3 regions of the Paenibacillus sp. Pae15 genome follow, and region 1 is predicted to be linked to each of the others. Evidence: riboswitches for the same ligand, from Rfam matches in the RefSeq annotation. Region 1 holds a riboswitch; each other region holds the start of a gene.
The links. Region 1 has a riboswitch for cyclic di-AMP ahead of NR121_RS00065 (APC family permease). Riboswitches for the same ligand answer to the same signal wherever they lie in the genome.

Region 1 (2,270 bases):
TTCGCAGCTGCAAAACCAAGTCGTTGGCTTCGGGTCCGAAAATTTTATGCGGACTGGTGATAATGGTTTGTCCATCTTCTAGATAAGGCTTATATTTATCCAGAAAGTCGGCACCCGAACCTTGAAAGCCTTCAAGCGATAATGGACCTTTTCGCTGATACATTTTGATATCGTGCATCACATGTTCCATAGCACCCCCAAATAACCATTTTTGGTCATAGGGATAATAGTAATGAGGGGACACAAATACTTTAAACTTATTCTTTTTTGCTGTTTTTAATAATAATTCAATGTTCTCAATCGTGTGATTTTCAGCAACGCTGTCTTTCACTAAATTCCATGCTGCACCTTTCGGGCTTAAAAAGTCATTTTGCGGATCTGTGATCACCAAAGCGGTATGGCTTTGATCCACCTGCATTCCCGGCGATGAAAATGGTGCGGTTTGTGCTGCTGCAACAACATAAAGATCAACAAAGACAAGAAACGAAAACACAAAGGAACACTGCAGTATTTTTCTCATGAGGATTCCCCTTTCATGGGTATACTTGGTATACGCACCCTATTATGTGCTTTATTCCATGGCTTATTCAAATTCAGCTGGGAACAAAAAGGAATGGGAAAACAACTCCAATCCATTGGTTTTCAAGCATCCGCAACAGCCCGCAAACGCAAAAATCCTGAAATATAAAGAAAATCCATGAGATTTGAAGTAAAATAAAGAAAGCGATCTATAAAAGCGTCTCATTTACAAAGCAATTCATATCTAGCAAAGGTTTTATCCGATTTCTTGCTTTGCAATGTTGTCCTGTAAGGTGTAAGATTCAACCATTGAACATATCACCTTGCTGAATTTCCAAACAGGAAAACGGGGGAACCAATAAGGACATATATTTGGATGTCCATGGGGTGAATCGTGCAGGAACATGTTTATTCCGCACGTAGGGCTGCTCTCATAGCCCGAATCCGACAGCTAACCTCGTAAGCGTTGTATGAGAGAGGAGTTGAACGTGCTGTCTGCTGATAGGCAAACACAGAGCTCAAGCCTCTGTGTTTTTTTGTTGTCTAAAAACGGGATAGGTTGGAGGATGATTGATTAACAACACATTTGGAAACCATAAGTAAAGTTTCTTCCTGGAGATTTAAGGGTTTTTTTGTTGTGATGATCTTGTTTACAAAACTCCTTAATAAATAATGAGGGCGGGAACAGTATGCTAAATAAAATAAAACGATTATTAATCGGCCGTCCTATGAAGTCAACCGAGATTGAAGAAGAAAAACTAAGCAAGTTTAAGGCGCTTGCGGTACTTTCTTCAGACGCATTATCTTCTGTTGCTTACGGTACCGAACAAATTTTGATCATATTGATGGCTGCAGGCTTTGCCGCAATATGGTATTCGATCCCCATTTCCATAGCCGTTCTCGGATTGCTGACGGTTCTCATTTTTTCTTACCGGCAGACGATTTTTGCTTACCCCAAAGGGGGAGGAGCTTATGTCGTAGCCAAAGACAATTTGGGCGTCTCCATCGGTTTGATGGCCGGAGGCTCGCTGTTGGTGGATTATATCCTGACTGTTGCTGTCAGTTCCTCGGCCGGGACGGATGCCATTACCTCGGCATTTCCATCCTTGCATGAACACCGGGTCCTTATTGCGTTGACGATGATCCTGTTTCTTACCATCATGAACTTGCGAGGAATTACGGAGTCTGCATCCGTTTTAGCACTGCCCGTTTATTTGTTTGTCTTCGCCATTTTTGTTCTTATCATTTCGGGAGTCATCAAATATATATCGGGCGGGGGACACGCCGAAGTGCCTGAACTGGGCACAGCCGTTTCGAACATCAGTTGGTTCCTCCTATTGAAGGCTTTCAGTTCAGGGTGTTCCGCGCTAACCGGAGTAGAAGCCGTATCCAATGCCATTCCAAACTTTAAACAACCGGCTGAGCGCAATGCAGCCGCTACGCTGATGATGATGGGCACGATTCTAGGTGCCATGTTTATCGGTATCAGTTTACTTGCCTATTGGTATGGAATCACGCCGGCTCCAAAAGAAACGGTCGTATCCCAAATTGCGGCAAACACATTCGGCCGGGGCATCCTTTACTATTTCATCCAAGGCACCACCGCTTTGATTCTGTTTTTGGCGGCAAATACAGCGTATTCCGCATTCCCGCTGCTTGCCTTTATGCTGGCCAAAGACAAATACATGCCGCATATGTTTATGGTGCGCGGCGACCGGCTCGGTTTTTCTAACGGCATTATCTTCTTAGGT
Region 2 (2,270 bases), on a different contig from region 1:
TCCCTCGTTTACCTCGCGGATGGCAATGGCAGGGTACATCTGCACGCGTTTGCCAATAACGAAAAAAGTGCCTTTAGCCCCGTATTGATTCAGCAAATCCAAAATCTGCGGCGTATACACCGGATTCGGTCCATCATCAAACGTAAGTGCGATCAGCTTCTGATCCGTCTCGACGTTCCATACGACCTCGCTGTTTGAGGGAGCGGCGCCGGTAAGAAACAGGACCACCAAAGCAATCATGAACCTACATATACGGCGATGCATAACGAATCGACCTCCGTTCTGACATGACCATCTTAGGTTTTGGACGTCAGAACAAAAGTATGCGGCAAGTCCGGCAGCCAAAAAAAAGCAGCCGCCTCGATGGAGAGACGGCCGCTTCGTGCTATGGATGAGAATCAAATAAGATCATGAACCGAGAATATATACTTTTACTTGTTGAATTCCGAACATTCTTGCTTTATTTTTGCTCTCAGGCAGGAAAATGTCTATGCGGTTGCCTTTCACCGCACCTCCTGTATCGGTTGCCGTGGCGTACATTCCGCCGGCAGGAAGACCATCATACGTATAACCCTCGACATACACTTTAGAGCCGAGCGGGATCACGGACGGATCTACGGCAATGGTGCCCAGACGCAGCGGGTTGCCCATATAGTCGAGTCCCGCATAACCGCCGTTCTCATCGGCAGAAGCAGTATAGGCCGTAGCCTTGGCTACGATCACTTTGGAATAATTCGGTACCTTGCTAACCTTGTTCACCGGCCGGTACCATGCGGGAGCATGATATTGGCCGTCCGTGCTGAGAATCGCGATCCGGTTGATCTTGTCCCATTGGGTTTTGATTCCGAAAGTATCGGAAATCAGCCGAAAAGGGACATACACGCGTCCGTCTACAAACTTGGCCGGGTCCGTAATTTGAGTCGGCTTTCCGTTAACCGTCATGCTCCGGTCACCGGTCGACAGCGAAACGGTTTTGTCGCTGCTCTGTATTGTAATGGTGAATCGGGAACCGTCTTGTTCCCACTGAAGCTTGTACCCGAGCTTGTCCGTAACCGCTCTCGCGGGGACCTGAAGTTTGTGATTCTCATCCACAAAAGGCTGTGCATCCGGAAATGCCACGAGCTTTTTGTTTACCTGTACCTTGACGTCATCAGCCAGGCGTACAGGTTCCTGCGCATGTGCGGGTATAGATGCCGTTAAAACTGAAGGCACGGCAAATACACATGCCAGGAGCATGTTTTTGAAACGAAAATTCATGATGCGTCCCTCCTGTTTTTGCCTCCGAGGTTAGTTGTCGGGTTCGGGAAGAGGTTGTTCCCTAGCGCAGCCGTGCAGCCTGCAAGCATTCACCCCAAGTGCTTAGTCCCCCGTACGTACACATAATTAAGCTGTACGATTCGGCTTTTAAAAGCCTAACATAGGATAATGTTCCGGTTCAATGCACAAAATCAACCAATCATTCCCTCATAATGGAATTGCTTCTAGCGCCGGTTTTCCTCATGCTGAATAATCCTGTACAATAAAAAGAACGACACGGCCAGAATTGAAGGGAAGAGATCATGTACAGACGCGATTATCTCATGCGGTTGATTGAGCAGACGACGGAAGTGCTGCATAAAGTAATGTTCGCAAGGAAAAATCAACGTTTGCAGGAAGCCCTTGAACTGTTGAATCAGGCCATGCGTCAATTGTTAGGGCTTAATTCCAGGCTGATTCACGCTTTATCTACCAAGGATTTGCTCGCACTGCTTTCCAAGGACGGACATGTCGATCAAGGAAAAGTGCTGGCTTTAGGAGATATGCTGAACGCGCGGGGCGCTGCACAGAAAGAGAGCGGTCACGCGGCTGCTGCAATTAAGGACGGATTAAAGGCGCTGGACTTGCTGCTCACCGCCAGGGAGATGGATCCCCGGGATGAATTGGGCGGGATGTTCAAAGAGCGGATCGATGCGGCGCTGGCTCTCGCGAACCGTGCGTCTATGCCGACGGATACCATGCATAAGCTTGTTTTTTATTATGAGGATTGCGGACAATATGCCAAAAGCGAGGATGTTTTATTTCATTTATTGGACGAGCTAAACGAGGCTGAACATCTCCGTGAGGAGTGGATAACGGTGCTGGATGAAGGAATACGCATGTACGAACGCTGGCGTTCTGTCGAAGAAGAGCGGCTGGCTGCAGGCAATTTATCCAAGACAGAAGTCGAAGACGGCCTCGAGGAACTGAAGAATATAAAAATAAAACATGCCACTATCAGGAAAAATCTGAAT
Region 3 (2,270 bases), on a different contig from region 1:
CGGCCTTCAGAATCCTTTCTTTGCCTAACCGGTGACGGAAGAGTACAATGTCTTCCTTCCCGCGGACCATCGCGATCATCGCGCCGACCAGCGTGGTAAAGGTCGTCGTTTTGATCCCTCCGCCTGTAGAGCCGGGAGAAGCACCGATGAACATCAGAATGATGATAAAAAACTGCGTCGCCTGCCTAAGCCCGGCAATATCAAGCGTATTGGCTCCAGCTGTCCGCGGTGTAACGGATTGAAACAGTGAGGCGAGTATTTTGCCGGACCAGTCGAGCGGTCCAAGCGTTCTGGAATTCGTAAATTCGAAGATAAATATAATCAACGCCCCGATTCCGATCAAAAAACCGGTAGCGCTTAGCACCACTTTGGTATGAAGCGTCAGCTTTTGGTTCCTTCTATAATCCATGAGGTCCGACAGAACGACGAAACCGATTCCACCCAAAATGATGAGTCCCATCGAAACCGCGTTGATCACCGGATCAGCTGCATAAGCCGTCAAGCTGCTGAATTTTCCCGTTACCGGCCCGAAAATATCGAAACCGGCATTGTTGAAGAAGGAGACGGCATGAAAAATACCATAATAAGCCGCTTTGCCGGGACCCAAATCAACCGACCATCGAACAGCGAAAATAACGGCAGCCGTAAACTCAATCGTGAGCGAATAAATCATCACCTTACGGATTAACCGCACAATGCCTTCAAGACTGTTCTGATTCAGTGCTTCTTGCAAAATAAGCTTTTCTTTAAGTGAGATGCGCTTTTTCAGGGCAAATGCGAATAAGGTAGCCATGGTCATAAACCCGAGCCCGCCGACCTGGATCAATAGCATGATAACCATCTGGCCGAACAGGGTAAAATAAGTGCCCGTATCCACAACGACAAGTCCGGTTACACAGGCTGCCGATGTCGCCGTGAATAAAGCATCCAGGAAACGCATCGGTACACCGCTGGCCGAGGCCGCGGGAAGCGACAACAGCATGGAGCCGATCAAGATCATAACAGCAAAACCGATGACCAAAATTTGCGGAGGCGTGAGCTCGACTTTCCTGGCAATGGTTTTCATGAATGCACCCCTATTTGACGTTTCAGGCAACAAAAAAGACACTGGAAACCCAATGTCAATTTAAGGTTCCTGTAATTCAAGCCTACGAGGTTAGCTGTCGGATTCGGATGTACAGGCACCCTATCAGCGGATTGTATCCGCTGAATTCACCCCTAAACTCATGGTTCCCCCGTTTTCCTTTAGAAATTCGGCTCGCTATTCAATTGATATGAATTATAATCCTCTTTTCATTGAAGTACAAAGCCTTGTTTCACCTGAATGCACCGGATTTCGCAAAATTACGACATATGTAAGCGTTTTTATAGGTGTGGCGCTTCGCTTTGCTGAATATTGCCTCGCGTAGCTCTTGTTATCATTGGATTTGCTTATGGAATGTATGCTACCTTAAAAGAATAGACTGTTATTATCCCATATCTGCTAAGGAGCATTTCATGCCGAAACGACGATTCGAACCTCCACTGCTGCTTCTGGCCGTCCTTGGCCTGATGCTGTACCTGGGCGTTACGTTTGCCTCCGCCTATTTGGACAAGACTCGCCTCCCTAAAGACGATGCCGAAGACCTTCCCGTCGTTACAAAGCAGCAAGCGGCGAATGCTGCGATGAGCTTTGTCCGCAACCGCTTTGCGATAGGACCAGGCGCACAAGCCCATACCTTGTACCAATCTTACCCGGTAAGAAACGGCTATTTGCTAAAGGAGCAGCTGTACGATCAATACAAGAAAAAATATGAAGGACGATTTCCCCTCGAATATTTTGAGGTGGAGATTAACGACATCGAAAAGGGCGCAACGTACTATGTGGCGGTGAATTATAAAACCTTGGCCATATTCGGATTCTCGATGAGCCGGACCGCAACCGCCAGAAGCGAATCCGTAAGCTCTCCGGATGCCGGCCTCCTGAAGACGGCGAATACCGCCATTCGGGAGATGGGCTATGACCCCGCGGAATTTGCATTGACGGGCGAATCCGGGCGGGCCGGGAACGGAAGTCTCATCTTCCGCAGCAAGACGGAGCGAATAGGCGAAGCCCCGCTGGAGCTTCACCTGAAAGTGTCCGGCAGCCGGGTCACTGCGTTTGAGCCGGTATTTCCGGTTCCGGATGCGTTCATGGCCTGGCAGGAAGCGCAGGATCGCCGTTCCGCTTTAATGACGCGGATCAGTATCGGAATCTCGCTTGTGATGACACTCGCGGCGCTGATCCTTGT

Region 2: linked by a shared signal. The riboswitch ahead of NR121_RS22910 (stalk domain-containing protein) and the one ahead of NR121_RS00065 (APC family permease) in region 1 are both predicted to bind cyclic di-AMP.
Region 3: linked by a shared signal. The riboswitch ahead of NR121_RS01905 (TrkH family potassium uptake protein) and the one ahead of NR121_RS00065 (APC family permease) in region 1 are both predicted to bind cyclic di-AMP.

Annotation. Positions count from the first base shown of each region.
Region 1 covers NZ_JALJRM010000001.1:14,218-16,487, reverse strand. The annotation lists gene NR121_RS00070 (cysteine hydrolase family protein) at 1-520, opposite strand, end outside; cyclic di-AMP (ydaO/yuaA leader) riboswitch at 834-1,001, shown strand; gene NR121_RS00065 (APC family permease) at 1,209-2,270, shown strand, end outside.
Region 2 covers NZ_JALJRM010000038.1:39,917-42,186, reverse strand. The annotation lists gene NR121_RS22915 (polysaccharide deacetylase family protein) at 1-264, opposite strand, end outside; gene NR121_RS22910 (stalk domain-containing protein) at 409-1,257, opposite strand; cyclic di-AMP (ydaO/yuaA leader) riboswitch at 1,262-1,413, opposite strand; gene NR121_RS22905 (DUF6483 family protein) at 1,560-2,270, shown strand, end outside.
Region 3 covers NZ_JALJRM010000002.1:30,560-32,829, reverse strand. The annotation lists gene NR121_RS01905 (TrkH family potassium uptake protein) at 1-1,066, opposite strand, end outside; cyclic di-AMP (ydaO/yuaA leader) riboswitch at 1,131-1,269, opposite strand; gene NR121_RS01900 (CPBP family intramembrane glutamic endopeptidase) at 1,498-2,270, shown strand, end outside.